2 regions of the Paenibacillus sp. TC-CSREp1 genome follow, and region 2 is predicted to be linked to the other one. Evidence: riboswitches for the same ligand, from Rfam matches in the RefSeq annotation. Region 2 holds a riboswitch; the other holds the start of a gene.
What was found. Region 2 has a riboswitch for glycine ahead of sdaAB (L-serine ammonia-lyase, iron-sulfur-dependent subunit beta). Riboswitches for the same ligand answer to the same signal wherever they lie in the genome.
Positions count from the first base shown of each region.

Region 1 (15,273 bases), on a different contig from region 2:
TTTGATAAAATGGCGCAGCCGCTCACTTTCTTCTGCGGTTAACAGCGGGCTGACTTTGTAATACTGATCTTCCTCCATCGGCAGATCAACGGTGGATAACACAAGATCATATTCCTCAGCCGGAACTCGGGTGGCCTCGTACCAGGATACGCTGTCTATAATCTGTATTTCCGGGAACTCCTTGGACAGCCGACTGGACAGCATGCGGGACGAGCCTATGCCGCTGTTACATACCACAATTGCGCGAATCTCCTGCTTTAACGCACGCAGCCGCTCAATGGATGCCCCAAAATGCATAACCAGAAAACCGATCTCCTCATCGGGTACCTCTGCTCCCGGCCATGCTTGTAACACCGACGTTCTTACCTGCTCAAAAAGGATGTCATAATCCTTGCGAATCTGCTGTAATAGCGGATTGCGTATGACCTGATGCCCTTCAAGACGTTCCATCACCGGAATCATGTGAGCAATCAGGCCTTCCCGAAGCAAACGATCCTCATGAAAGGCATACCCTGTTCTTTCCTGCATCTGATCCGTAAGCGAATGCACCCGATCCATCAGAATCAGATCATCGATCGGGAGCAGACCGGAGGAGTGAAGCTGCTGCTCGGTCTCGATTAGCAATTGGTGAAAATAGTGCTGCTCCTCCTCAGAAAAGCTCATGTCAAGCTGTGAGGATAATACACTGCATAGACGGGAGGCCATAAATGCGGGTACTCGTGCTTCATGCGCCTCTGCCATAGCCCTGGCAGCTACAGCCGATTCTGCCCCTGATCGTGCACGTTCTATATGGAAACCTTTGCGTATACGAACAACTGCCGCTGATAATTGAATAAGCAGCTTCATATACTGCCGTTCAGGAATTTTTTCGAGCCATTCGATATCCGGCTGCCATAATGCATTTTCAATCGTAAGCACATCGCTATGCCCGATCATACGAAGCAGCTTTTGATTTACGATAGAACCGCCCTGCTCTGGCTGTCTGCCGAAAAGGTCCGACTCATCCAGCACTTCCAGAGCCAGCGCGGCAATCGATCTGCGGTGAACCGCCTCACTGCCGGTAATTTTGACCCCGTATCCTCGCCTTCGTACCAGCTTCAGCCCCGCCTGACGAATGCGGGATTCCAGATCATCCAGGTCGGTCGTGACGGTAGACACCGTCACCTTCAGATCAGAAGCAAGAGCAAGCAGCTTGACTGGTTCTGCCTCATCGAGCAGGATGCAAAGCATGAAGAGCTTACGCTCTTCCGGCGTAAACTCTACATATTCATGACCTTCCAGCTTCTGGCGTAATGCACTGAGGTCATCTGAACCGGAACCGGAATCAATCCGAATGCCGGTCCCCGATTTTTTTTCCAATCGCATCCCGAGCGGCTCAAGCCATTGTTCGATCATCAGCAGCTCACGATGCACAGTACGGGTACTCACTTTTACTTCAACGGCGATTTCGCCGGCCGTGACTTCATGAGGATGATCCAGCAGGAACTCCACAATTTCACGTTGTCTTTTGGTAATACTCATATCTCAGCCTCCGGCTCTTGGAAAACGGCCGCCTAGTTTGAAGCTGTATCGCAGTGATTCACTGCTTACTTCAAACGTTCAACAAGCGCATCGTATTCCGGGCTTTTTAGGAAGTTGTCAATGGATATATGCTCCGCGTTCGGTGCGACTGCACGCGCTCGATCCGTTAATGTTTTTTGCGTAATTACAACGTCAGCATCCTGCGGAATTTCACTAATCGCCGTGTTGGTTACGGCAACATCAATTCCCTCGGATTTCATCTTCTTGCGAAGAATGGAAGCACCCATGGCACTTGAACCCATACCTGCATCACAGGAGAATACAATCTTTTTCACATCTGCTTTTGCTTTGGCAGCTGCAGCAATGCCGATATTTGCTGCTCTGTCTGCATCACGGTGATCTGCCGTAATGGCTGCATTTCCCGTATTGCCTTGACTCTTCATGTCCTTCATTCGGCTGGAGGCCGATTCCAGATCTTCATCCTTCTGTTTACCCGTTTTGAGCAGCAGAGAGGCCACCAGGAAGGAAACAACCGCAGCAACGATAACCCCTGCAAGCATCGGGATGTATCCACCTTTCGGCGTCAGCAGGAAATAAGCAATGATACTGCCCGGTGACGGTGCCGACACCAGTCCTGCTCCTGTCAGCATGAACGTCAATGTCCCTGTTACACCACCAGCGATAGCGGCCAGAATCAGAATAGGTCTCATCAGAATGTAAGGGAAATAAATTTCGTGAATCCCGCCGAAGAAATGAATAATGACTGCACCCGGTGCAGATGATCTCGCCGTTCCCCGTCCAAAGAAGCAGTATGCCAGCAAAATCCCCAGACCCGGCCCGGGGTTGGATTCCAGCATATAAAGCACGGACTGACCCAGTTCTCTTGCCTGATCTGTAGCAATCGGTGTTAATATCCCGTGGTTAATTGCATTATTCAGGAATAATACTTTACCTGGTTCAATGATCAGGTTGACCAGCGGCAGCAAGCCCAGGTTCATCAAACCCTGTACGCCTGCAGACAGCACCTTGCTGATGGCCTCTACGGCAGGTCCGATCCCCAATAAGGCAATGATGCCCAAAATACCGCCGATAATTCCGGCCGAGAAATTGTTGACCAGCATTTCAAAACCGGCTCTGATCTTGCCCTCTACCGATTTATCAAACTTTTTGATCACCCATGCCCCGAACGGTCCCGCAATCATGGCTCCAAGGAACATCGGAATGTCACTGCCTACAATGACACCTATCGTCATAATCGCCCCGACGACCCCGCCGCGTGTTCCATGCACCATCGTACCCCCGGTATAACCGATCAGCAGCGGCAGTAAATATTTAATCATCGGATCAACGAGCTGTGACAGCGTTTCATTCGGGAACCAGCCTGTTTTGATAAACATCGCGGTGATTAATCCCCAAGCAATAAACGCGCCCATATTAGGCATAACCATACCGCTCAGGAATCGTCCAAAGCGCTGCACACCGACACGTAACCCACCCTTGGAATTGGACGTTTGGTCCAAATTACTCATTGGTTTATCCTCCTTGAATCAAGTCATTATAAATTTGAAAGGGGTGTCATGCATCCCTGCTGTAATCCTAAGCGAGAAACCGCTGCTGTTCAATCAAATGAAAGCGTACTTTCGTCATGAACAATGATGACAACATTAGATTATGTAATCGCTTTTTTGTAGTCATATTCATTAAAACCCTTGATACACAAGGACTTTTCAGGCTATGATTCAGATCATATACAGTACAGGAAGCAGTATCATAGCTTGGTCCGCACTCCCCATTTTTATCCTGAATTCATATGGTTATAGCTCAAAAACCGTTCAACTACTCCTGCAAAAACATCAAAAAACCTGCATGAGCTGGCAGCCCACACAGGTTCAAAGAACATCTTTTTTGAATGTTATATGATAATATATATGTCAGTAAGTACAAATCAATCCGATCATGCAGTGCATCATCTACTCGATATGCTTCCGATAAGCGTCCGCATTCAGAAGTGCGGATAGAGCCGCCTGTAAATCTCCCTCAACACGGATTTCAATCATCCAGCCTTGTTCATAAGGAGAGCTGTTCACCAGCTCCGGCGAGTCCTGCAGCGCTTCATTGACTGCAACAATCGTACCGCTAACAGGCGAAAATAAGTCCGACACCGTTTTCACCGATTCAATGGTTCCGATGCTCTCGGCCGCAGCGACACTTGCTTCAAGGTCAGGCAGTTCTACAAACACAATGTCACCCAGCTGATGCTGTGCGAACTCGGTAATGCCGATCCGAACGGTATCCTCTCCAACGGTTTGCACCCACTCATGCTCTTCACTGTACAGGAAATCACTTCTCAATTCGCTCATCCATATCCGCCTCGCTTCTTCAATAATGAGTGCATGCGTTCTTTGACCTTTACCTCTTCCCCAAACAACAGCGTAAATATTTCGCATTCAAATGTCAAGATAGCTTACAATTTATTCGAAATTCATGCCGGTGGTCCCATCACCAAAAAGCACTCTTTCTACATATACTGGATAATAATAGAATAGTAAACGCACTCATTTTAAATATACGAACGTTATATTCAATAAATAGTATAATATTCGTCTTTTATACAAGTTTAATGATATTGTTCTTGACATCATGATTGGATTCACGTTTTAATGAGAGTAGCAACTGAATTGAATTGCATTACGTATGAACCGCGGATGAATGTAAAGGGAGAGACTGCCCGTGACACCCGTTCTGGGGATGTACTTAAGGCGGCGCCGAAGGAGTAAACCACCGACAAGCGGAGGTGAATCTCTCAGGCAAAAGGACTTTTACAGGACGCAACTCTGGAGAGCATCTAATCGTCCTTAACGGACGTTATGATCACCCAAGGGGAAACCTGTCTGCACTAGCGGCGGGGTAACTCTCAGGTACAAGGGACAGAGCCTAAGAATACAGCGTGCTATATGGCATGCCGGTTCTTTGGCCTGTCCTTTTCCTTTTCCTTTTCCTTTTCCCCAAAAAAGAATGCAGGATATCGAATCGTCGGCCTTTGGCAGCGTGTCTTTCATAAACGACTTCATCCAATACTTATGAATGTGCTTGTTGTTTAGCATCTTTACCTGATTCACAGATTTCGCGTTTCTATACTTGGCCCGATAACGGCCCTTGACGAGGTGATTGGATGTCCGACTTATTAAGAACACCACTCTTCCCCCTATATGCTCAATATGAAGGTGTACGCTGCATCGATTTTGGAGGCTGGGAGCTTCCGGTGCAGTTCAGCGGTATTCAAAAGGAGCATGAAGCGGTGCGTGAGCGTGCCGGGCTGTTTGATGTGTCCCATATGGGTGAATTCACCGTAACGGGAGAGCAGGCGGAAGCCTTTTTACAACGCATGACCACCAATGATGTAACCACAATCGTACCGGGCCAGGCCCAATATACCCTGATGTGTTATCCTGATGGCGGCGTGGTGGATGATCTGCTGATCTACAAGTTGGCGGAGCAGCACTATATGCTCGTTGTGAATGCCTCCAATATCGACAAGGATTGGGCTTGGCTGCAAGAACACATGACTCCTGGCGTGAACATGACCAATGTTTCGGAGCAGACGGCTTTGCTTGCACTGCAGGGTCCTCTGGCAGTCGAAATTCTCGGCAAAGTTACAGGCACGGGCACGGATGCAGCTTCGATCGAACCTTTCCGCTTTGTACAGGATGCCAGCGTATGCGGGGTCAGCCTGCTGTTATCGCGTACCGGATATACGGGAGAGGATGGCTTTGAACTGTACGTTTCAGCAGAACAGGCTGCTCTGGTATGGAACGGATTGATGGAAGCCGGTGCTGATCTGGGTCTGGTTCCGGCAGGACTTGGCGCTCGTGATACACTTCGATTTGAAGCGAAGCTGCCTTTGTATGGCCAGGAGCTGTCTCCTACCATCTCTCCACTGGAGGCAGGTCTTGGCATGTTTGTGAAGCTGAATGCCGGACCTTTTATCGGACACGAAGCTCTGCTGAAGCAGAAAAATGACGGTCCTGCCCGCAAGCTCGTTGGCATTGAAGTGCTGGAGCGCGGCATTCCGCGTCCGCATTATCCGATCTATACAGGTGACGTGCAGATTGGAGAAGTGACAACAGGTACCCAATCACCAACCTTGAAGCGTAATCTGGGCCTTGCCCTGATTGATGCCAGACATGCCGCACTGGGCACACCGCTGGAGATTGAGATTCGCGGCAAAAAGCTGAAAGCCGAGGTCGTCAGAACCCCTTTTCATAAACGGACACGTACGTCAAACACCCCTACCCAAGGAGCTGAGCAAGCATGACGAGCAAGCACCGCTATATCCCCATGACTGAACAGGACCAGAGCTCTATGCTCGCCACGATTGGTGTGGATACGATCGAAGATCTGTTCAAAGACATCCCGCAGGAGATTCGTTATCAGGGCGAGCTGCCCGTATCCTCCAAACTGGATGAATATGCCTTAACCCGTCACATGTCCAAACAAGCCGGTAAAAATGCCAACTTCGAGACACACGCCAGTTTTCTCGGCGCAGGCATCTACGATCATCACATCCCTTCTGTCATTAACCATGTTATTTCCCGTTCGGAGTTCTATACCGCCTACACCCCTTATCAGCCTGAGATCAGCCAAGGGGAGCTGCAAGCGATCTTCGAATTTCAATCCTATATCTGTGAACTGACGGGCATGGCGGTAGCCAACGCGAGCATGTATGATGGTGCAACCGCATTTGCCGAAGCAGGTAATCTCGCCGCAGCTGCCACACGCCGCAAACAGCTTATCGTATCCCGTACCGTTCACCCGGAAGCCCGCCAAGTGTTACAGGCTTATGCACATGGCTTGAGTCTGGAGATCGTGGAGATTGGTTACAAGGATGGTGTGACGGACTGGGATGCCCTGCAAGCAGCCATTTCGGACGACACTGCAGCAGTTATGATTCAAAGCCCCAACTTCTTCGGTGCTGTGGAAAATGTAAAACAGGCTGCCGACCTTGTGCATGCACACAAAGGCCTGCTCGTTGTGAGCGCCAACCCGCTGTCGCTCGGTCTGCTGGAAGCCCCAGGCAAGCTGGGTGCCGACATCGTAGTAGGCGATGCGCAGCCCCTTGGAATCGCCGCTTCGCTTGGCGGACCCACTTGCGGATACTTCGCCGTGTCCCAGGCTCACATGCGCCGGATTCCCGGTCGCATCGTCGGTCAGACCACCGACCGCAACGGCAAACGTGGCTTTGTGCTGACGCTGCAAGCGCGCGAGCAGCACATCCGCCGCGAAAAAGCGACGTCCAACATCTGCTCGAATCAGGCCTTGCTCGCGTTAAGTGCTTCCGTTTACATGTCCACTATGGGAAGACAGGGTATGATCGATGTCGCTGACCTGAATTTACAGAAAAGCCACTATGCGCTCCAGAAGTTCAAAGCGATGCCGGGGGTAAGCCTGACTTTCTCAGCTCCTACCTTTAACGAGTTTGTGATCCAGCTTCCGGAAGGAACCGATGTGGATGCCCTCCAGCTGAAGCTGCTGGATGCAGGCTTCATCGGTGGTTATGAGCTTGGGAAGAACTATCCAGAGCTTGCAGGACATATGCTCATCGCGGTTACCGAACGTCGCAGCAAAGAAGAGATTGACGAATTCGCACGTGTATTGGAGGGATCACTGTGACTCAGGAAATGACAACAAAAGCGGCCGGAGCCTCATCGGAAGGCCAAACAAATTCACATGCTGATACAACCAGTGCAGTTCAACCTACGAATCAGCAGCCCGAGACTGGTCTGCAATCCGCAGCTGTCAACCTGCAAACTGCCTCATCGGCTGCTCCCGAGCAAACATTGATCTTTGAATTGAGCAGTCCGGGCCGCGTAGCTTATTCCCTGCCGGAGTGTGATGTGCCCCGTCTGGACGCCGACACGTTGATTCCCCGGGAAATGCTACGCTCAGAAGCTGCAGCCTTGCCGGAAGTATTTGAAGTGGATGTCATTCGCCACTACACTGCATTATCCCGCCGCAACTTCGGGGTAGATAACGGATTTTACCCGCTTGGCTCCTGTACGATGAAATACAACCCGAAGATTAACGAGGATGTTGCCCGGTATAACGGCTTTGCCAAAATCCATCCTTACCAGCATGAATCGAGCCTTCAAGGTGCGCTGGAACTGCTGTATACGTTACAGCAGGATCTGGCCGGGCTGACTGGCATGGATGCCGTGACCCTGCAGCCGGCTGCAGGTGCACATGGCGAATGGACCGGACTGATGATGATTCGCGCTTATCACGAAAGTCGCGGTGAGCTTCGTACCAAAGTTATCGTGCCCGACTCCTCTCACGGCACGAACCCGGCCAGCGCAACGGTGGCGGGATTCGAAACCGTCACGATTCCTTCCCGTACAGACGGTCTTGTTGATCTGGAGGCGCTGCGTGCGGCGGTTGGAACGGATACCGCTGCCTTGATGCTGACAAATCCGAATACACTCGGCTTGTTTGAGAAGGACATTCAAGAGATTGCGGCGATCGTACACGAGGCTGGTGGCCTCCTTTATTACGACGGAGCCAATTCCAATGCCATCATGGGTATTACACGGCCAGGGGATATGGGCTTTGATGTGGTGCATCTGAACTTGCACAAAACGATGAGCACCCCGCATGGCGGCGGCGGCCCGGGTGCAGGTCCGGTCGGTGTGAAAAGCCGTCTGATCCCGTTCCTGCCCAAACCGATGGTTGTTCAGAATGATCAGGGTGTTTATTCACTGGATTATGAAGGAGATCAATCCATCGGCCGGGTAAAAGCCTACTATGGCAACTTTGGCATCCTAGTTCGTGCCTATGCTTACATTCGTACCTATGGCCCGGAAGGCCTGCGCCGTGTATCCGAATGTGCCGTGCTGAACGCCAACTATATGATGGCTCGTCTCGCACCTCACTATGAGATTCCTTATCCGGGTGTATGCAAGCATGAATTTGTGATGTCAGGACGCGGACTGAAGCAGTACGGTGTACGCACACTGGATGTGGCGAAGCGTCTGCTGGACTTTGGCTATCATCCGCCAACGATCTACTTCCCGCTTAATGTTGAGGAATGTATCATGATTGAGCCAACCGAGACCGAAAGCAAAGAAACGCTCGACGGATTTATTGATACGATGATTCGCATCGCCAAGGAAGCGGAAGAAACACCTGAAGTGGTGCTGAACGCACCCTATGGCACACCCGTCACACGATTGGATGAAACGACCGCGGCACGTAAACCTGTATTGAATTGTGCCTGCAGCTGAGCATCGATTTATAACCGTTAATTTACTTGCTGCTGATTGACTGCATGTCATCCCCTTGTGCGGGTGGAGGTATTCCCTCGACTGTGCAAGGGGATTTTTTGGATTTATTTGTAGCGTGCATTGCGACTAATATTTCCAACGTGAAAACAAAAAAAGCCGGCACCCACTTGATTCGTGGACACCGGCGATATTGCTGCCCAGGGCAGCCCTTTAATTCGGAAAAAGAAAACCTCAAATCCGGAGGAAACTCCGGCAAAATTACGCTTGAATGCTTTGAACGAGTTCAACCACTTGTTCAGCGGTTTGCATTTCCAACGCTTTGGCTGCCAGTTCCTGCATATCCGCACGGGACAGCTTGGTGATCTGGCTGCGAGCTGGCAGAATGGAAGTTGCGCTCATGCTGAACTCATCCAGTCCGAGACCCAGCAGCAATGGAATTGCTGTTTCGTCTCCTGCCATCTCACCGCACATGCCAGCCCATTTGCCTTCACGATGCGCTGCATCGATAACCATTTTAACCAAACGCAAAATGGCCGGGTTGTAAGGCTGGTACAGATAAGATACACGCTCGTTCATCCGGTCAGCAGCCATCGTGTACTGAATCAGATCGTTTGTACCGATACTGAAGAAGTCCACTTCTTTGGCGAATTGATCCGCCATTACAGCTGTTGATGGAATTTCGACCATGATACCGAGTTGAATGCTGTCGGAAACAGCAATCCCTTCAGCGACCAGCTTTTCCTTCTCTTCGAGCAGAACAGCTTTTGCTTCACGGAATTCACCCAGTGTTGCGATCATCGGGAACATGATACGCAGGTTTCCGTGTACACTTGCACGCAGCAACGCACGCAATTGTGTACGGAAGATATCCAGACGGTCCAGACACAGACGAACTGCGCGGAAGCCGAGGAATGGATTCATTTCTTTTGGCAGATCCAGATAAGGAAGCTCTTTGTCCCCACCGATGTCGAGTGTACGCACAACGACCGGTTTACCTTCCATTTTTTCAAGTACCGCTTTGTAAGCATTGTACTGAATGTCTTCAGAAGGAAGCTTGTCTCTGCCCATGTACAAGAACTCGGTACGGTACAAACCTACGGCTTCGCCACCGTTCTCCAATACACCTGTTACATCATTCGGTGTACCGATGTTTGCAGCAAGCTCCACATGAACGTTGTCCACGGTAACTGTCGGTTCGTCACGCAGTTTTCTCCACTCCGCACGCTGTGCATCATACTGTTCCTGTTTGGCACGGTATTCAGCAACTACGTCGTCTGTAGGGTTAACCAGAACGTGGCCGTCCAGACCGTCAACAATGATCAGGTCGCCTTGTTTCGCTTGAGACAAAATGTCCTTCGTTCCGACTACAGCCGGAATTTCGAGCGAACGAGCCATGATTGCAGAGTGAGAAGTCCGTCCACCGATGTTCGTCGCAAAACCTTTAACATACTGGCGGTTCAATTGAGCTGTATCGGAAGGGGTCAAGTCCTCCGCTAGCACAATCACTTCTTCACTGATCTCAGCCGGGCTCATGAAGTCGATGCCAAGCAAGTGATTTAGCACACGCTTTGTCACGTCACGCATATCTGCTGCACGTTCCTGCAGGTATGCACTCTTCATATTTTCAAACATGGAGATGAACTGGGAAGCTGTTTCATTCAGTGCAAATTCAGCATTCACCATTTCATCCGCAATTTTGGCTTTTACCGGATCAATCAGTTCCGGGTCATCCAGAATGAGCAAATGCGATGCGAAAATTTCAGCTTTTTTCTCGCCAAGCTCTTGTAAAGTACGCTCTTTGATCGCTTCGAGCTCAGCCCGGGACTTGCCCAGAGCCGAGTCGAGTTTAGCGATCTCTGCGTCAACGTCGTTAATTTGGCGTTTTTCTACAGAGTAGTCAGGATGCTCCAAGATAAACGCCTTGGCGATAGCGATACCCGCCGAAGCCGCGATCCCGGAAACATTAAGCATTAATTTCGCCCAACCCTTCGTTAACCATAACGTCAGTCAAAGCTTGCAGAGCTTCTGCTTCGCCTTCACCTTCAACGATAATGCTGATGGTGTCCCCTTGCTCCAGACCGAGAGAAAGAACGCCCAGAATGGATTTCAATGTTACTTTTTTGCCGTTAGCTTCTGCAAAAGATTCTGCACCTTTGAATTTGTTTGCTGTATTAACCAGGGCAGTTGCCGGACGTGCGTGGATACCATCTTCGTCTGTAATTCTGAATGTTTGTTGCATTACAATCATCTCGCTTTCGGTAGTTTAGTTTAGGCATTGCGTATATTTACACTTGCTTGCCATCGTTGGAACAGTTCTTATTTTATCTCAATGATCGGCTGATCGCCAACTTTGAGCACGCCACTCTTCTTCAGTGTGACGGTGGAGCCTTCTGGCAGGTTGGTGAAAATCACCGGAGAGATGATGGACGGAGCATTTGCTTTTACATACTCCAGATCCACTTCCATAATCGGCTGACCCGCAGATACCAGGTCACCTTCCTGAACCAGTACGTTGAAACCTTGACCTTTCAGTTTCACCGTATTGACACCTATGTGAACAAGCACTTCCTTGCCGCCATCGGACATAATACCTACGGCATGTTTGCTTGGAAATACATTAAATACTTTACCATACACAGGGGAGGTAATCGTGCCATCATGTGGCAAAATAGCGAACCCGTCACCTGTCATCTTTTCAGCAAAGACCGGATCAGGTACGTTGGTTATATCAAGCAGCTCACCATTAACCGGCATAACGATATCCTCTGGTACAATGCGTTCGCCCTGCTCTCCTTGCGCCTTCTCCTCTTCAGGAGTTGGTTTAACCTCTGCAGCGGGAGCTGGTGCAGGCGTACGTCCTGCAATGATATCCTGCATTTGGGATTTAATCGTATCGGAACGTGTTCCGAAGATGGCTTGAACATTATTACCCACTTCAAGCACACCAGATGCACCCAACTGCTTCAAACGATCTTTTTGCACATTCGATTTCTCATTAACTTCAATCCGCAAACGAGTGATACATGCATCCAGATGTTTGATATTTTCCTTACCGCCAAACGCTTCGAGAATATTATGCGGCAGATCATCAGCAGAGCCTGAAGCACCACTGCTCGATGCAGCCTCAGCAGAAGCTTCCTCGCGTCCCGGCGTTTTGAGGTTGAACTTGCGAATAATGAATCGGAAACCGAAATAATAGATTACCGCAAGAATCAGACCAACGATAATAACGTCCCACCATGGCGTACGGTTTGGAATGATACCAAAGATCAGGAAGTCAATGAAACCACCTGAGAAGGTCATCCCGATTTTGACGTTAAGCAGTTGCATCGTCATGAAGGACAAACCTGCAAAGATACAGTGTACAGCAAACAGAATCGGTGCTACAAACAGGAACGAGAACTCAAGCGGCTCTGTAATACCTGTCAGGAACGATGTCAGTGCAGCAGAACCCATGATACCTGCAACATATTTTTTATGCTCAGGTCTTGCTTCATGGTACATCGCAAGTGCGGCAGCTGGCAAACCGAACATCATGAACGGGAATTTACCAACCTGGAACGTTCCCGCTGTCAGCGCAACACCATCACGCAGCTGGCTGAAGAAAATCTTCTGGTCTCCGCGAATGACATCGCCGGCTTTGTTCACATACTCACCGAACTCAAACCAGAATGGAGAGTAGAAAATATGATGCAGACCGAACGGAATCAGTGAGCGCTCCACAACACCGAAGATGAAAGCCGACAAGGTCGGACTGGTATCCACCATGAAGTGAGAAATCGCATTTAATCCGTTCTGAATCGGAGGCCAGATTACTACGAGCAGCAACCCGAGAATCAGGGAAACGACTGAAGTAACGATAGGAACAAAACGTTTACCTGCGAAGAATCCCAGGTAAGACGGCAGCTCTATTTTAAAGAACCGATTATAACACAGTGCTGCGGCGATACCGATAATGATACCTCCAAATACCCCTGTGCTTAATGTAGGAATCCCCAGGATACTTGCATAACCCGGCACCTTGCCAATCATGGCAGGGGTAACCCCTACAGCAGAACCTAAAGTTACATTCATGACCAGATAACCGATGATGGCTGCAAGTCCTGCAACACCTTCACCGCCAGCCAGTCCGACCGCTACACCGACCGCAAATAGCAATGCCAGATTATCAAATACGATCTGACCTGCGTTCATCATGATCGTTGCAATCGAGTTTACCCAAGGGGTATCGAGCGCAGTAACGTACTGCAAGAAATCAGGATTGACCAGCATGTTACCAATTCCGAGCAGCAAACCGGCCGCTGGCAGAATCGCTACTGGCAGCATGAGCGCCTTACCTACTCTTTGCAATACTCCAAAAAGCTTTTTAAACATCGCGTCGTATTCTTCCTTTCATGTGAGTGTATATGTCGTGATGCAAGCAAGGGAACACAAAAAAGGCATGAACTAATAAAAGTGAACTGTGCCTACCTTGGGGTATAGCATACCCTTAAAAAGGTAGAACAATCACACTCAAATTAACTCATGCCTGATCGAGTCAGTAACACGTCGCTTATGTTTATTCAGTTGCTTGATTACGGTCACCATTGTAGCATCACTCTGCACGTATTGCAAGCCTTTACAGAAAAAAACGTTATTCCTGTTTTATTTCGGAGCACACTTTACTGATTTTCTTCCTCTTTCCGCTGATTCAGTCGCTGCAGATGTATGGTTAAGTATCCAACTTCTGCCGGATAAACGGGCAGCTTGAGTCGTTTTTCCATCACCTTGGTCAGCTTCCATGCAAGCGAGTACATTTCGGGATACTCCAATTTTAACAACGAATCCAGCTTGTGAAGCTCCTCCACCTTATCTCCGCGGCGTATACGCTCAAGAGCAAACCGCAGATGTGTTAACAGACGGGAATAATCCAATGATTGCGTTTCAAACGAATAATCCAGCTGATCGGCAACCAGATTCACCAGATCCGTAATTAACTGCGAATGCTCCCGCACCTGGGAGATATTCTGGTTTGTCATCGCACTATAAATATGCAAAGCAACAAACCCGATCTCATCCTGGCCCAAGTCCACACCCATTTTTTCCTTGATCAAACGAATCGCATACTCTCCCATTCGATATTCATCGGGATATATCTCCCGTGTTTCGTATAAGAAAGGGTTCTGAATGACGATGCCCTGCTCTTTGCGCTTCAAGGCAAAAGAAATATGATCCGTTAAGGCAATATGAATATGTTCATTGAGCGGAACGTCCGTACGCTCTGCAATATACGTAATGACTTCATTAATAATCTCGATCAACGCTTCATCTACCTGTGGGAGAAGCTGCTTGTACTGCTCCTGCTCCTGCTGGTTTTTCAAAATAAACATTTTCTCCACAGCCGTCAGTGGAATGTCATCACTCGGCTTCCGATTAAAGCCGATGCCTTTGCCGATGACCACGACTTCACCATGCTCTGGATGCTGTGCAATAATTACATTATTATTTAGCGCTTTATTTACATGCAGGCTGCTCATTTTTGCACCTCTTTTTTCACACCATCTTGGATGTGCCGCACACATCTTGTTACAGACAAAAAAACGACCGGAGCGGGCAAACCGCGCCGGACGTCTCGCTTAAAAAGTAACAAAAATTCGCCTTAAGGTCAATAGACAAGCCTTGTAATGCCGCTGCCAGTTCTTACTCCTTGCTCTCGCTTCTTTCCACAAGGCTCTCGATCACTGGTGAGGTCGCCTTCACAGGCTCACTCGATTGCACAGCGGTGGGTACAGCTGCTTTTGTTTTCGTCAAACCTTTAATCAGCTGCTCTACGTCGATGCCAGACACACTTTTCAACATTTCGGGTGCTGTAGCCATCAGTTCGGTTACATAATTGCTGACACGCGCAGCCCCTTCACCTTTGCCTGTATCTACGACTGTCAGCTTATCAATGGATGAGATCGGCTCAGCAATTTTACCAGCTAGCTCAGGCAGCATTTTGACAATGATATCGAGTACCGCTGCTTCGCCAAACTTCTGGAACGCCTCCGCCAGCTTCTCTTTCGCTTCCGCTTCGGCAAGACCGCGAAGACGAATAACCTCTGCATCCGCTGTACCTTTAGCGCGCTCTGCATCCGCAATCGCCTGACCTTCAAGCCGCTTTTGCTCGGCTGTTGCTTTGGCCTGCGTTTCGATCGAGTATTGTACCGCATCGGCTTCGCGCATGCGTTTTGCTTTGTCCGCTTCCGCAGCCTGCTCTACCGCGTAACGATCCGCTTCGGCTTTCTTTTTCACTTCGGCATCATACTGCTTCTCACGAACGGTAATTTCTTTTTCTTGCAAGTCAATCTCACGCTCTTTACGTACGAGTTCAACCTTCATCTGCTCTTCAACAACCGTCTGTCTGGCACGGGCTTCCTGAATGTGATACGCCTGATCAGCTTCCGCTTTGGCGGTATCCTGATCGCGTTTAAATGCCGCTACTTTCAGTTCCTTC
Region 1 covers NZ_JBNOKM010000018.1:80,149-95,421, reverse strand. The annotation lists gene ACQSGY_RS24800 (BglG family transcription antiterminator) at 1-1,521, opposite strand, end outside; gene ACQSGY_RS24795 (PTS mannitol transporter subunit IICB) at 1,587-3,050, opposite strand; gene gcvH (glycine cleavage system protein GcvH) at 3,492-3,881, opposite strand; glycine riboswitch at 4,227-4,350, shown strand; glycine riboswitch at 4,354-4,454, shown strand; gene gcvT (glycine cleavage system aminomethyltransferase GcvT) at 4,694-5,836, shown strand; gene gcvPA (aminomethyl-transferring glycine dehydrogenase subunit GcvPA) at 5,833-7,191, shown strand; gene gcvPB (aminomethyl-transferring glycine dehydrogenase subunit GcvPB) at 7,188-8,798, shown strand; gene ptsP (phosphoenolpyruvate--protein phosphotransferase) at 9,057-10,769, opposite strand; gene ACQSGY_RS24765 (HPr family phosphocarrier protein) at 10,762-11,037, opposite strand; gene ptsG (glucose-specific PTS transporter subunit IIBC) at 11,115-13,172, opposite strand; gene glcT (glucose PTS transporter transcription antiterminator GlcT) at 13,460-14,314, opposite strand; gene ACQSGY_RS24750 (flotillin family protein) at 14,478-15,273, opposite strand, start outside.
Region 1: linked by a shared signal. The riboswitch ahead of gcvT (glycine cleavage system aminomethyltransferase GcvT) and the one ahead of sdaAB (L-serine ammonia-lyase, iron-sulfur-dependent subunit beta) in region 2 are both predicted to bind glycine.

Region 2 (15,273 bases):
TATTTTGATGACCTTAACGTTCGTACTGGTGCTTGCAGCATGCGGATCGAAAAACGACGCAGGTACTACAAATGGTGCCGCAAGCAATGGATCAGGAGAAGGTACTGCTGCAGCTGAACTCAGCGGTAACATTCTGGCTGTTGGATCAACAGCACTGCAGCCACTGGTAGATCAAGCTGGACAAAAATTTATGGCAGTTGATCAATATAAGAACATCACTGTGCAAGTGCAAGGCGGCGGTAGTGGTACTGGTCTGACTCAAGTATCTGACGGACAAGCGACCATCGGTAACTCTGACGTGTTTGCAGAAGAAAAAATCGATGACGCTGCTAAAGTAAGTGAACTGAAAGATCATCAGGTTGCTGTAGTTGCGATTGCTCCTGTAAGCAATAAAGATGCAGGTGTGACGGATCTGACCAAACAACAACTGATCGACATTTTCTCTGGTAAAGTGAAGAACTGGAAAGAAGTTGGCGGTAAAGATCAAGCAATCGTTATCGTAAACCGTCCAGGCAGCTCCGGTACACGTGCAACATTCGAAAAATTTGCGCTGGGTACGAAAGTTGAAGATATCCAAGGTTCGATTCAAGAGGATTCCTCCGGTACAGTTAAGAAGCTTGTAGCTGAGACTCCAGGTGCAATTGGTTACCTGGCCCTGTCCTACCTGGACGACAGCCTGCAAGTTCTGAAATATGAAGGTGTGGAAGCAACTGTAGAAAACGTAGAATCCGGTGCTTATCCAGTGTGGGCATACGAGCATATGTACACAAAAGGTGAGCCGGATGCTGCAACCAAAGCGTTCCTTGACTACATCCTGAGTGATGAAATTCAACAAAAAGACGTAACAGAGCTGGGCTACATCCCAGTGTCTGGTATGAAAGTTAAACGCGATGCAGCAGGTAACGTGACGAAATAATCTTTAACTTGCGCATACAGCGAGAGAGGCGGACTCAGGTCCTGCCTCTTTACGCAGTTTGCTCTGAAAATATCCCATATTTTGCATCAATTCCACTATAGAAGGATGGTTGTTATGGAACAGACCGGAGGGGGAACGGCAATGAATAGCAAAGTGAAGTCACGCCGACCCTTGAGAGAGAAGCACTACTGGGAAGAGTGGACGGGACGAATCTATACGTCGATTTGTGTCGTTTTCCTGATCGTTGTCATGTTTTCCATCGTATATTTTGTAGCCTCAAAAGGGCTGTCGACATTTTTCCAGAACGGCATAAGCATGAGTGATTTTCTAACAGGAAAAACATGGAATCCAACAGGAGAACCTGCGGCCTATGGCGCGTTGCCTTTTATAACAGGTTCGTTTATTACAACTTTTCTGGCAGCGCTGATTGCAAGTCCGCTTAGCCTGTGTGCAGCACTCTTTATGACAGAGATCGTACCGGGTAAAGGTAAAAAAATACTGCAGCCTGCGATCGAGCTTTTGTCTGGTATTCCTTCGGTTGTTTACGGTTTTATTGGTCTTAGTGTCATTGTACCTTTGCTGCGCAGCATGTTCGGCGGTGCGGGTGTCGGGATTGCAGCCGGATGCCTTGTATTGTCCGTCATGATTCTGCCAACAGTGACCAGCATTATGGCAGATGCACTGTCTGCGCTTCCTAAAGGGCTGCGTGAATCGTCCTATGCACTGGGTGCAACACGCTGGCAAACGATCTATCGGGTCATTATTCCGACTGTTCTGCCTGCGCTGCTTACCGGGGTTGTTCTGGGCATGGCCCGTGCCTTCGGTGAGGCACTTGCGGTACAGATGGTTATCGGTAATGCACCGCATGTACCAACATCTCTGCTCGAATCGGCTTCCACGTTGACCAGTGTAATTACACTGAGTATGGGCAACACCACGATGGGCTCTGTCCATAACAATGCACTTTGGAGTATGGCGCTTGTGCTTCTGGTAATGACCTTTGTCTTTGTCATTCTGGTTCGCCTGCTTGAAAGGAGAAACCGGGTATGAAATTAAAGGCAAAAACAGTAGATAAAATTGCAACAGGTGTCATTGTTGTACTCGCTCTTTTCATCGTTGTGCTTCTGCTCGGGCTGCTCGGATTCATTCTTTTCCGGGGAATCGGCCAGATCAACTGGCACTTCCTGACGAGTGCTCCACAATTGCTCAAAGGCGGCGGCGGTATTGGGCCGCAATTGTTTAACTCTATATTTTTGCTCGTGCTCACGTTAATTATTACGATCCCGCTCGGCTGGGGCGGTGGTATTTATATGGCGGAATACGCCAAACCGGGACGGATTACAAGTTTCATTCGTCTGGTTGTTGAAGTATTGTCGTCCTTCCCATCTATCGTTATTGGTTTGTTCGGACTATTATTAATTGTTAATACGTTCGGTCTTGGTTTCTCTCTCTTATCGGGTGCTATGGCGCTGGCTATTTTCAACCTGCCGCTGATGGTGCGTACGACGGAGCAAGCTTTCCGTGCTGTTCCGAAGGAGCAGAAGGAAGCGGGGCTGGCTCTTGGTTTGTCCAAATGGAAAATCATTACGTCAATTCTGCTGCCTGTGGCACTGCCAAGTTTGATCACGGGAACGATTCTGGCCTCTGGCCGGATTTTCGGTGAAGCTGCTGCTCTGATGTTTACCGCCGGAATGAGCAGCCCGCCGCTGGACTTCACGGATTGGAATCCGACAAGCCCGAGATCGCCAATTAATCCGCTCCGTCCTGCTGAAACATTGGCTGTGCATATCTGGAAAGTCAACAGCGAGGGCATTGGACCAGATTCCAAAGAGATCGCAGCAGGTGCATCGGCCGTATTGGTTATTCTGGTGCTTGCGTTTAATCTGAGTGCACGCTGGATCGGCCGTGTTGTATATCGCCGGATGACAGCTTCGAAATAAGGAGGAACCGACATGGCCATACCTTTCGGTACGGAACAGTTAAGCATATATTATGGGCATTTCCAGGCGGTCAAACAGATCAGCCTTACCTTCCCGGAGTCCAGTGTAACAGCACTGATCGGGCCTTCCGGCTGCGGCAAATCCACCTTTCTCCGCTCATTGAACCGGATGAATGATGAGATTGCCGGTTCTCGCACGGAGGGACATATCTGGATGGATGGCAACGACCTGAATGAACCGGGCACTGATGTAATCAAGCTTCGGCAGAAGATTGGTATGGTGTGGCAGAAGCCTAACCCTTTTCATAAATCCATCTACAACAATATCGCGTTTGGCCCCCGCTACCGTGGTACAAAAAACAAGAAAGCACTGGATGAGATTGTGGAAAAAAGCTTGCGTCGCGCCGCTCTGTGGGATGAAGTGAAAGACAGGCTGCATGACTCGGCTCTGGCACTGTCGGGTGGTCAGCAGCAGCGTCTCTGTATCGCACGGGCGTTATCCGTAGATCCGCAGATTCTGCTGCTCGATGAGCCGGCATCTGCGCTTGACCCGGTATCAACAGGCAAGGTAGAAGAATTAATTTCCGAGCTGAAGCAGGAGCTGCGCATTGTCATTGTTACGCATAATATGCAGCAGGCAGCGCGCATCTCGGACTATACGGCTTATTTTTACCTGGGCAGCCTGGTTGAGCATGGGGATACGGAGCATATCTTTACCAATCCGGACAACCGTCTGACACAGGAATATATTATGGGTCGTTTTGGTTAATGATTGCTGGATTGGTGTATGAAAATTTCACAGTAAAACATTTTAAACAGTACCTTATAGAGCAGACACTTGATACGTCTCTCTATGGGGTATTTTTTTTATGATGCAGTCATTTGTTGTGATATGGTCCCAGCTGTTTGTCGGAGAAATGGAAGGGTGAATGGATATCCTTCAGCCACATATTTCCTTTAATAATGAGGAGATACACAGCGATTACAAAGTACACCAATCCGATGATCCAGTCGGTGGTGCTTGCCAGCTTGTGTTCTGTAATGTAATACAGATACCATCCACCGATTGGGAAATGGAAAACCAGCACGGCGAACAGGCCGGGATTGTACCATGTTTTGGCTTTGATATTGGCGAATAGACCATGCCAGACAAACTGAAAAAAACCCATAAAGATCGGGGCCAGTGCCATCCAGATGAAGGTTGGGAAAAAGACGGGCAGAAGATAAAAAACATAGGCGATAACCAGGTTAATGACCATGGCAGACTGCGGGTTCAGCGGATAATGCGTAGGTTGTTCGCTTTTGAATATAACGATGTTAAATAAACCGCCAAAATAGCCGGGCCAGCGATACTCTTCGAATTGATGCACCAGAATGGCGATGAAGCTAAGCCACAAGATCATACTCAGTTCGGACATGGTACGAAGATTCATAACGATGCCGATTGCGGTTACTGCCGCGAACAGCATCCCCAGATCAGGCCAGTATTTACGCAGCATATTCATGAGTAATCTCTCCTCACATCTTATTTTCTGAAAAAATAACGTTCCAGCAGCAGGTCAATCTGACGCTCGACAGGCTTCATTTCGATGCCTGAGCCAGCCTCAAGAGTCTGTCTCATCAGTGCAGGCATGAACACGGCACCGAAGACTTGCATCACCATCATCATTAGAATGTCTTGATCCTGTTCGTTGGTCAGCTCTTTCAGCAGACTCTTGATTTTGTCGAATCCAATCATCCGCATAAACTTTCCATACTCCTGCTGTGACGCAAATAAATTGGCGCCCATGGTAATGACTCGTGACAGCAGTTCAGGGTACTGCTCTATTCCTTGTACATAATGCAGCAAAAAACGTTTCAAGCGTTGCTCGGGTGGCAAAGTAAAGTCATCCAGTACCTCGAAAGATTCCTGAAAACCAGAAAGCAGAATCTGTATCACCTCGCTAATCAGCTTATCCTTGGAGCCAAAGTAATAATTCACCAGTGATACGTTTGTATTCGAACGTTGGGCAATGCTGCGAATGGTGATCTTCTCGAATCCTTCCTGTTTGATCATCTCCAGTGCAGTTTGAAGAATAGTCTCTTTGGTTTCATTGTTCTTGTCCACAGCTTCTTGTTCCCTTCTCGTTATATTTAAACATTGTTTAAAACGTTGTTTGATACATCTTAACATTCAATTTGTCTAAATTCAATAAACTTTTTCCAACATTTGGGGTAACATCTATAGTGAGGTTTGACCTGAAATAACAAAAATGCAAGGCTTGAAGCATTGTAATGGGGTTATTTTCCTGCTAAAGCTTTGCGTAATTGGCATTTATAAAGAAAGTATTAACTTTACAGAATCTTATGGATTGTTCGCTACACTTTAAACATGGGAGGATGAAAGCGCAATGACAGACAAGGATAACATACTGCTGGTAGAGGATGACCCGGAAATAGCCCGTATTCTGCTGGATCATCTGCGCCGTGAAGGGTATGCAGTAACCTGGGCATCAAGTGGACTGGAGAGCTGGGAGGACTTCAGACAGGGGGAGTATCAGCTTGTCCTGCTTGATCTGATGCTGCCGGAGATGGACGGATTTACCGTATGCAAACATGTCAGGTTAATCAGTGATGTTCCCGTATTAATCATGAGTGCACGTCACCAGGAGGAAAGTAAACTGAAGGGGCTCGGCCTAGGTGCGGATGATTATATCACGAAACCCTTCAGCCTGGCTGAGCTTACAGCGCGGATTGAAGCCCATCTGAGCAGATATCGCAGATATCAGGGGAGCCACCCCCGTTCCTCATCCAGTTCTGTTTTTCAGCAGTACAATGACGGATTATCCATCCACCCGCTGAATCAGCAGGTGATGCTGAATGGTACCGAGCTGCAGCTGACGGGAAAAGAAGGAGCGCTGCTTATGCTGCTGGCTTCGCATCAAGGCCGGGCATTCACGAAAACGGAAATTTATGAACATGTGTGGGGCCAGCCGGCAGAGGGAAGCTCAAGCACAGTCACTGTACACGTGAAAAGTCTGCGCGCAAAGCTGGGAGATGAGCCGCATCAGCCGCGCTGGATTCAAACGGTATGGGGCAGCGGCTACCGCTTTATTGGGGAGCGGATCGAATGAAGCTGAAATATTGGCTGATGCTTGCGTTCCTGATTGTCATGTTATTGCCTGTGGCTGCGGGCTGGGCATTGTTTTCCTTGTATAACTATTATGAAAGTCAGCGCGCAGTAGCTGAGTACGTGGAGTTATCCGGACGTTTCGCTCCTATAGAGAAGGCACTGGATAATCCGGAGCTGTACCAGCTGCAGTCTCCCGAGCATCAAATTCTCCCTGAGCTTGCCAGTGAACAGGTGAGTTTCAATCTGTATCTGCCCTCTGGCATTCGGGTGTACAGTTCTGGCGGGGATACATGGTCATCAAGCGGATACACGGTAAGAAGCTCTGAATTATACCGGAACCTGTACAACCTGCAGATTCGTCACCGTACATTTTCACTGAAGAAACCGGTCTGGAATCATGGAGAACTGGCGGGCATTTATGAGATAACGATGCTGCGTCAGGACTGGCTTGAAGGCATATCGATTCGAACAACCTGGGTTGTCGGCGGAGCAGTGTTATTCTTTGTACTGTTGTATGGGACGGTGTTGTGGCTGCTATCCCGAAAGCTATTCTTTCCCATGAGAGCTTTGATGAACAGGATGCATGCGTTTGCCCGTGGAGAACAACCGGATGTTGTACGGGCAAACATTCGGAACGATGAGATGGGTACGCTGCTGCAGCAGTTCGATGCGATGCAGCAAACGGTCAGGCAGACTCAGGCAGAGGTGGAGAAGCAGCAAAAAGAAAAAGAGATGATTGTAGCCTCTCTGTCTCATGACCTGAAAACACCGTTGATGTCCATCAGTGCTTATGCGGAGGCAATCAGCATGGACAACCGTTCTGAACGATTGGAGAGACAGGAGTATAAAGATGTTATTGCGAGAAATGTGGAACGTATGAAACAGATGATCGGTGAGCTTGAGATGTATACAGCGCTTGGCTCCAGTGATTCGGAACTCGCTATGGTTGAGGTGGAAGGGGAAGAGTTTTTCGAGATGCTGCTGGGCAGTTACGGAGGACTTGCGGAACGTGATCATTACAACATGCAGGTGTCTGTACGCACGAATCATCTCTACCGGATTCATCCTGAATCACTGATGCGCCTGACCGATAATCTGGTGCATAATGCGCTTCGTTATACGCCTCCCGAAGGTAGAATCGGACTCGCTGTAATTGATTCAGTGGAGGAGCTCCCCGAATGGATGAATCCGTTACTCGGAGCGGAGCTTGATCCTTACAGAACCGGGGCAACGATCATGGTGGTTCAAAATGAAGGTCCTGCAATTCCTCCAGAACAGCTGGAACGAATTTTCGAGCCGTATGTTCAATATCACAAGCAGGAGAGACATGGCTTCGCAGGAGGCTCGGGCCTGGGATTAAGCATAGCCAGAAGGATTGCATTAAAGCATGGAGGGGATATGCGCATGTGGTCCTCGGAACAATACGGGACTGCGGCTGTGTGCCGATTGCCGGAACTGTAAAAATACACAGAAATTAAAGAAGGAGGATGATCGTTTATGATGAAGAAAGGATGGAAGCTGCTCGGAGCTGCCTTGATTGCCACTTCAATGTTAACAGGATGTTCGGAAAAGGAGGTGCTTGGCATGTCGGGGGATGACATGATTGAGAAGATTATTGCTGCCGAGTCAGAGCCGGCTTCCTACTATGCGGAAGGTCTTTTGAAGATGTGGACGGATGGGGAAATCACAAATACCGTACAGGTGAAGGAATGGGTAGATGGGAAAACAGGACAGCAGCGGGTTGAGACAGAGGAAGATGGAAATGTAAGTTATGCGGTTCATAACGGATCAGAGATTCTGATTTATGAGAAAGAGGCCAAGACCGCTTTTTCAATGGACTCCTCCTCGTTTCAGCAAGAGCCTAACCAAACCCAAAAGCAGATGCTGGTGGATCAACTGGAACGGATGCGTGATTCCCACAACGTGAAGACGCTGGGCCAGGAAACGCTTCAAGGTCATGAGGTAATTCACATTGAACTAACACCCAAGGATGAAAATTCCCTGTCGATGTCATCCGAATACTGGATAGACCCCAAGAAGTGGATGGTTATTAAAGCGACCAGTACGTACGGGGATACCAAATCGGAGGTACTGTATGACCTGATTGATTACAATCCTGAATTCACGGACAAGACGTTTACGCTGGACATCCCTGCAGACGTTGAGATCCAAAAGATGAATGATGTGATGAATAACAAGGAGATAACACTGGAAGAAGCAGAGAAGGCAGTGGGGCAGCCGTTTCTGCAATATGTAGGGAAGGATCTGGAATTGTCGAGAATCGAGATGACTTCGTCCGTGAGTGAAAGCCGGGATGAGGTGACGTTATATTATGTGAAGAATAACAAGCCTGAGATCAGTATAACGGTATTCCAGGCACCTGAGGAAAATGTAGATGAAAAGCTGCTGCCAGAGGAAAAGAAAGTAACAATCCGTGATACGGAGGGTTCGTACATGTCCATGATTCGCAATCTGTCATGGAGCGAGGAAGGTTTGCGATATTCGATCATGGGAGAAAATGATGCCTGGACACAGGAGAAGCTGCTGTCGTGGGTGGATGCGCTCCAGCTTGCAAAGCCAAACAAATAATATCCTGTGAATAGTGAGCCTTGAACAATATTAGGGCGTGTCTTGAAACCTACTGAAGTGCATCTTTTACCGCCTTTTCGCCCCCTGCTGCGTCACTTTCCCTTGACGTGCCCCGGCACGCCTGCGGGAAACTTCCTGGCTTGGAACGAAAATTCAGCAAAATCTGCTTCCTTCAGAGTTTTCAGACACGTCCTAGTGAAAAATGCATATTATTATAGAAACGAAGGAATCCTTACTTTCTGACAGTCAGGGATTCCTTTTTATTACAACAGGCATGTTGCGTCACTTTAGTTGACATAAATTGAGCGGCATATTAATCTGTATATGATTGAATGAATGCCAAAAGCGTGATTCGTAATGAAATAACAGAATAAAGCGAATGATAACGAGCGGGAGAGACCTGAGCGGACTGCACGTAATGTACAGGCCGGGTTCAGGCACCGAAGGAGCAAGCTGTTATGCACCCGGCATAGCGGTTAATCTCTCAGGTAAATGTACCATCGTTGGACGCAGCTCTGGAGAGTGCGCAGAAGAAGCGCCACCCAAGGGGTATATGATTGATCAGCTCGGTAACAGGCGGGTACTGGAACGTACTTGACTTTGTTCTGACGCTGCTGCGATCATGAAACTCTCAGGTATCAAGGACAGAGAGAGGGCTAACGGCCTTCTTCTGTCCTTTTTTGATGTCATCATTCAGTAAATCAGGAACATTATGGCGGTCTTGTCTGAATAACGATGACGAAACCAATTGGAGGGTTACAACGTGCGATTTAAAGATGTTTTCTCAATTATCGGTCCGTCGATGACAGGACCATCCAGTTCACATACAGCAGGTGCTGCAAGGCTCGGCCGTATTGCCCGCCAATGGCTGGGTTGCACACCGGAACGTGCGCGGCTCACACTGTACGGATCATTTGCAGATACGTACCAGGGACACGGGACTGATCTGGCACTCATTGGCGGCTTGCTCGATTATGTTACGGATGATCCGCGGATACCGGATGCAGAGCAGTATGCAGCCGAAGCGGGTATGGAGGTTGAATTTTATACGAGTGGTCTACCAGCTCCCCATCCTAACACGGTTAAGATTGAACTCTGGCATGGTGAACGGCAGTGCTCATTAATGGGGGCTTCCATTGGCGGCGGCAGTGTGTCGGTGAATGCGCTGAATGATTTTCGCGTGCAGATCAGTGGGGAATTTCCGACCTTAGTGTTAAGACATGCGGACAAGGCAGGTGTGCTCGCCTCGGTCACTTCAACGATTAGCTCATCTGGAGTGAACATAGGTTATATGCAGGTGGATCGAAAGGCGCGTGATGGAGAGGCTCTGACGGCGATGGAGATGGATGCTCCTCCGAGTGAAGAGGTTCTGAAAAAACTGCGTTCGCTGGATCACGTGCTGGACATTCGTGTGATTGATCTGAAGAGAGGGGTTGACCCGAATGCGGTTTAAGCATTTGCATGAATTAAACGCGATCTGCACAGCCGAGTCCAAAACGATTGCGCAGCTAATGATTGAGGAGCAGGTGCAGGAGACGAACACACCGGAGGCAGACGTGGTGAAGCAGATGTCGGAATACTACCAGGTAATGAAGGAAGCCGTGCGCAAGGGGCTCACTGAAGATACGACCTCGCGCAGCGGACTGACGGGTGGAGACGGGAAAAAGATGGCCGAATACATTCGCCAAGGGCAGACCTGCTCCGGTGACGCTTCTGCGCTTGCTATGGCCTACGCTCTGTGTGTATCAGAAGTGAATGCTTCTATGGGACGTATCGTGGCTACGCCAACAGCGGGCTCCTGCGGTATTATTCCGGGTGTGTTCATCAGCTCGCAGGAACGCTTTGGCTGGACGGATGAACATCTGGTGAACGGACTGTTCTGCGCCGGGGCTATCGGTTACGTTATTGCCAACAACTCCTTCATCTCCGGTGCGGAAGGCGGCTGTCAGGCCGAGGTAGGGTCTGCAATCGGTATGGCTGCGGGTGCGATGGTGGAGCTGCGCGGCGGCACGCCGGAGCAGGTCGTGCATGCGGTCGGGCTGGCTTTGAAAAATACACTGGGCCTCATCTGTGATCCGGTGGCTGGCCTGGTAGAGATTCCATGCATCGTGCGTAACGGACTCGGTGCTGTTACCGCACTGGCTGCGGCAGATATGGCTCTGGCAGGGGTGCGTAGCGCCATTCCTTCCGATGAAGTCATCGATGTTATGCTGGAGGTGGGCAGTGCGATGCCTAGCCGTCATCGTGAGACAGCGCAAGGCGGGCTGGCCCAGACCCCTACAGGACGCAAAATGATGGAAAAGCTGGCTAAGCCTAAGGCGAAGCGGGCAGAGCCGGAAGACAAACCTGATATCCCAGGTACCGATTAAGGCAAAACAAGACAAAACGAATACAAAATCACATGACAAAAAAAGCGTCCATCCACCTGTGAATCAGATCAGGTTATGATGAACGCTTTTTTATATGGACTGTCTGTCCCGTTTGTCGACCTGTAGCATCGTTGTGAACATATACTTAATCCATGCCAGGTGAAGATTATGGCTATTATTATTGCTCCGCCAGTTCCGTACGCATAACGGCATAGCCATAGGCAGGCAGTTCAATGGCGAGAACCCCTTGGTCTATAGCGGTGCGGTGATTGCCTTCAAACAGCTCGGTCCAGGGCTGATCGCCTGCTTCCAGCTCAACGATGGCGGTTTCCTCCGAGCGGTTGAACAGCACCAGAATGCGCTCGGTATCACTCTTGCGTTCCATTACGAGCTGACTGCCGCCCGCACGGGCTTGCAGAAAGCGAACCGTGCCTTCGGCTCGCAATGCCGGATGTGCATGACGAAGGGCAATCAGCTTTTGATAAAAGCCGAGCAGTTCCCGGTCCTGCTTCGCCTCATCCCACTCCATGCATTTGCGGCACCCCGGATCATGTTCCCCGTCGAGGCCAATCTCGTCACCATAATAGATGCACGGTGCTCCCATATAGCTGAACTGGAACAATGCGGCCAGCTTCATCTTGCGCTGATCTCCCTCGCACAAGGTAAGCAGGCGTGGGGTATCATGACTGTCCAGCAAGTTGAAGGCTACCTCACTCGCCTGAAGCGGATAGCGGGATAACTGGCGGCCGATGGAGTTGGCGAATTGTTCGGCGTGCATCTTATCTTCAACAAAGAAAGCATTCACAGCTGCCGTAAACGGGTAGTTCATTGCGGCATCAAACTGGTCACCCTGCAGCCAGGCAGATGATTCATTCCATATTTCGCCCAGAATATAGGCGTCGGGGTTAGCTGCTTTCACGACTCGGCGGAAATCACGCCAGAAAGCATCATCCACCTCATCGGCCACATCGAGGCGCCAGCCGTCCGTGCCGATTTCCTTGATCCAATACTCGGCTACTTCAAGCAAGTAGGCTTTAACATCGGGGTTTTCGGTATTCAGCTTGGGCATATGAGCTTCAAAGCCAAACGTCTCATAGGTTGGAATGCCATTCTTCACGGTCAACGGAAATTCATGAATGTGAAACCAGTCCTTGTATTTGGATGCCGCACCGTGCTTCTGCACGTCGAGGAATGGGGCAAAGGTTTTGCCAGAGTGGTTAAATACCGCATCCAGCAGGACACGAATGCCTCGTTCGTGGCAGAGCTTGACCAGACGTTTCACCGTATCTGCATCACCAAAATGACGGTCCACGCGCAGATAGTCCTCGGTATCGTATTTATGGTTTGTCGTAGCCTCAAAGATTGGAGTAAAGTAGATCGCATTAATGCCAAGTTCGCTAAGGTAATCGAGATGATCCATCACCCCTTGAAGATCACCGCCAAAAAAATTAAACGGTGTAGGCTCACCGCCCCAGGGTTCGACCTTCTCGGGATTGATGGCAGGATTACCGTTCGCGAACCGCTCGGGGAAAATCTGATAAAATACCGCATCCTTCACCCATGCCGGGGGTGTAAATACAGCTCCTGCATGAATATAAGGAAACTGAAACATTCGCCCCGGATCATCCGGCTCCTCTTCCTGGAAGTCCGTCTCGGTCATCCAGATCTGTTTATCTCCGCTTTTAAGCAAAAAAGCATACTTCAATCGACGATACGGAGGTTTCACTTCCCCCTCGTAATAATCAAACATGGAATCTGACGTGAATTTGGTCAACGGCACGATATCCCGTGTTTCCTCCCACGCATATTTATCCCCGGTCAGGGCATAAACCTCGGTCAAGTCATTCTTTTTGGCACGTAGGCGCAGGTGAATGGTATCCCGGTCATAGGCATAGGCCCAGTTCCGTTTGGGTTGGTGAAAGATGGCTTCGAGCAGCATGTGAAATTCCTCCCGTCAGATGTGTATAGGATATGCAGAAGCAAGTGTGGTATATGTAATGCTTATCGGACTATTGTGAAGCTGAATGATTCGGATAATATTACGTCAACACAGATTGCGTTATAATAACCTTGAAGGCAGGTCATCTGTAATGATGATGAAGTGATGCGGATATGCCAAATCTGCCCAGATATATCATTAACCCAAAGGGTAGTGAAAGGAAACGAGTACATATATGAAAAACAAATTGTTATACATTGAAGACGATACCGAAATTGCGACATGGGTAAGAGAGGATCTGGAGGACCGCGGTTATGAGGTCATGTGGCTGGGCAGCGGAGAGGGGGCTGTTGAGGCGGCGACAGGCTGTTCTTTGGTGATACTGGACGTTATGCTGCCAGGGCTGGATGGATTTACAATAGGACAGCGTTTGAAAAAGGAGTATCCTGCTGTGCCGATCGTTATGCTTTCAGCCAGAACGTCGATTGACGACAAGCTGCATGGGCTTGATTTTGCCGATGACTATGTGACCAAGCCCTTTCATCCAGACGAGCTTGCTGCCCGCATTGAGGTGCAGCTGCGCAAGGCAGGTGCGGCTGTATCCAGCAATAATGTTTTGAAGCTGGATCATCTGGCGATCTATGAGAAGGATAACCGGATCGTTAACGAGCAGACGGGAGAAGAAATTATTTTATCAGGCAAACAGTTTCACATTTTCTCGTATCTGCTCAGAAATATGGGGATGATCCGTACCAAAGAGCAGATCTATGAGGCGGTATGGAACGAACCTTATCTGGATGGAGACAAGACACTAATGGTACATATCCGGCATCTGCGGGAGAAGCTGGAGCTTGATCCGGCGAACCCGGTCATTATTCAGACCGTGCGTGGTGTAGGATATAGGGTGAAGAAGCCATGATCAGCTGGCTCCGGAAACGAAAAGTAAAGAGAATGGAACGGAATGCGACATTACAGCCCTCTGTCCGGCCCAAAATGAAGTTCGGACGTTCTTTGATGACAAGATACATGCTTCTCATTTTGGCGGCTGTGTTGTTTGTGCCTGTTGTGGTTCCTTTGGTGGCATCGGTTTTCATTGTGGTCATCAGCAATACCAGCGATAGTATAGACGCACCTTACGGTAACGCTGATAACATTACCAATCTGTGGGTTAGTGAATCCAAGAAGCTGGATGGGGCATCGGATCAGAATATTAATACACGAATGAAACAGCTGCAGGAGAAGTACCCCAGATCGGCCATGTATCGTGTGAATGCAGAAGGCAGAACGGTGCTAATTCTTGGTGGCGAAGAAGCCCGGGTGTTGAAGTCAAAACCATCCGACACTTCACAGGTCATGCCCGGGACCTCAGATACAGATGTCACACTGCAGTGGCCTTCCGTAATTGGAAAGGAGGAAGAGACCTTAATTCCTGCAGCATGGACGGCAAATTATGCCATACAGTTCATGAAGAAGGCGCCCTATCGCGATCCACTAACCGTTGTTGCTTATATTGGAGGTGGAAATGAAAACAAAGGACAAGGTTTCATGGTGATCGAGGTCCCTCGTAAATTCATTCAAAAGACTTCCAGTAGCGGGGTAGTAGAATTCATCTATTTTGGCGTAGTTATGCTGCTTGTTTTTGTTTTATTCATCGTGCTGTCTATTCTGTTTTTCGCTCAAATCCGCAAGCGGCTCGTTCGCCTTCAGACGGCGATGGCTGCCCCGGATCATGAGGGTATTCCGAATCCTGTCCATATCCGGAGAGCGGATGAAATCGGGCATCTGGAGGAATCCTTTAATCAGATGGTGTATCGGTTGACGGACAGCATCCAGCGGGAGCGGGAGGAAGAGCAGCTTCGCAAACGGCTGGTTGCGGGTCTCTCTCATGATCTGCGCACACCCCTGACGGTTATTCGCGGTCACATGCATGCATTGCACAAAGAAAATCTCAGCGAGCAGGGCATTCATGCACTGGTTCGTATGGAAAAGAAGATGCAGGATCTCAGTGAGCTCATAGATAATATGTTTTCATATAATCTGCTGACGAGTGGAAGGTACACGCTGAAGCTGGAGCAGAAGGATGTGCTGCGTATGGTCAGAGAAGCCGTGGCTTCGTGGTATCCCGTGTGGGAGAAGGAGAACTTTGAGATTGATATTGATCTGCCGGAAGCACCATTGATGTGGGATGTGGATGAGCAGGGAATGAGGCGTGTACTGGATAATCTGTTTCAAAATGTAGTTCGTCACGCGGCGAGCGGCAAATATATCCGCATATCGACCGAGCAGGTGCAGGGCAAAACCGCCCTGGTCATTGAGGATCATGGGCCAGGGATTCAGCCGGATTCAGGAACGAAGGGTACGGGGCTCGGGCTATCGATCGTAGATTTGTTAATTCGCGAGATGGGCCTG
Region 2 covers NZ_JBNOKM010000015.1:45,241-60,513, reverse strand. The annotation lists gene ACQSGY_RS22140 (phosphate ABC transporter substrate-binding protein) at 1-916, shown strand, start outside; gene pstC (phosphate ABC transporter permease subunit PstC) at 1,058-1,966, shown strand; gene pstA (phosphate ABC transporter permease PstA) at 1,963-2,856, shown strand; gene pstB (phosphate ABC transporter ATP-binding protein PstB) at 2,869-3,624, shown strand; gene ACQSGY_RS22120 (HXXEE domain-containing protein) at 3,734-4,360, opposite strand; gene ACQSGY_RS22115 (TetR/AcrR family transcriptional regulator) at 4,381-4,962, opposite strand; gene ACQSGY_RS22110 (response regulator transcription factor) at 5,246-5,968, shown strand; gene ACQSGY_RS22105 (sensor histidine kinase) at 5,965-7,428, shown strand; gene ACQSGY_RS22100 (LolA family protein) at 7,465-8,556, shown strand; glycine riboswitch at 8,937-9,065, shown strand; glycine riboswitch at 9,070-9,206, shown strand; gene sdaAB (L-serine ammonia-lyase, iron-sulfur-dependent subunit beta) at 9,320-10,009, shown strand; gene sdaAA (L-serine ammonia-lyase, iron-sulfur-dependent, subunit alpha) at 9,999-10,925, shown strand; gene ACQSGY_RS22085 (alpha-glycosidase) at 11,104-12,864, opposite strand; gene ACQSGY_RS22080 (response regulator transcription factor) at 13,100-13,783, shown strand; gene ACQSGY_RS22075 (HAMP domain-containing sensor histidine kinase) at 13,879-15,273, shown strand, end outside.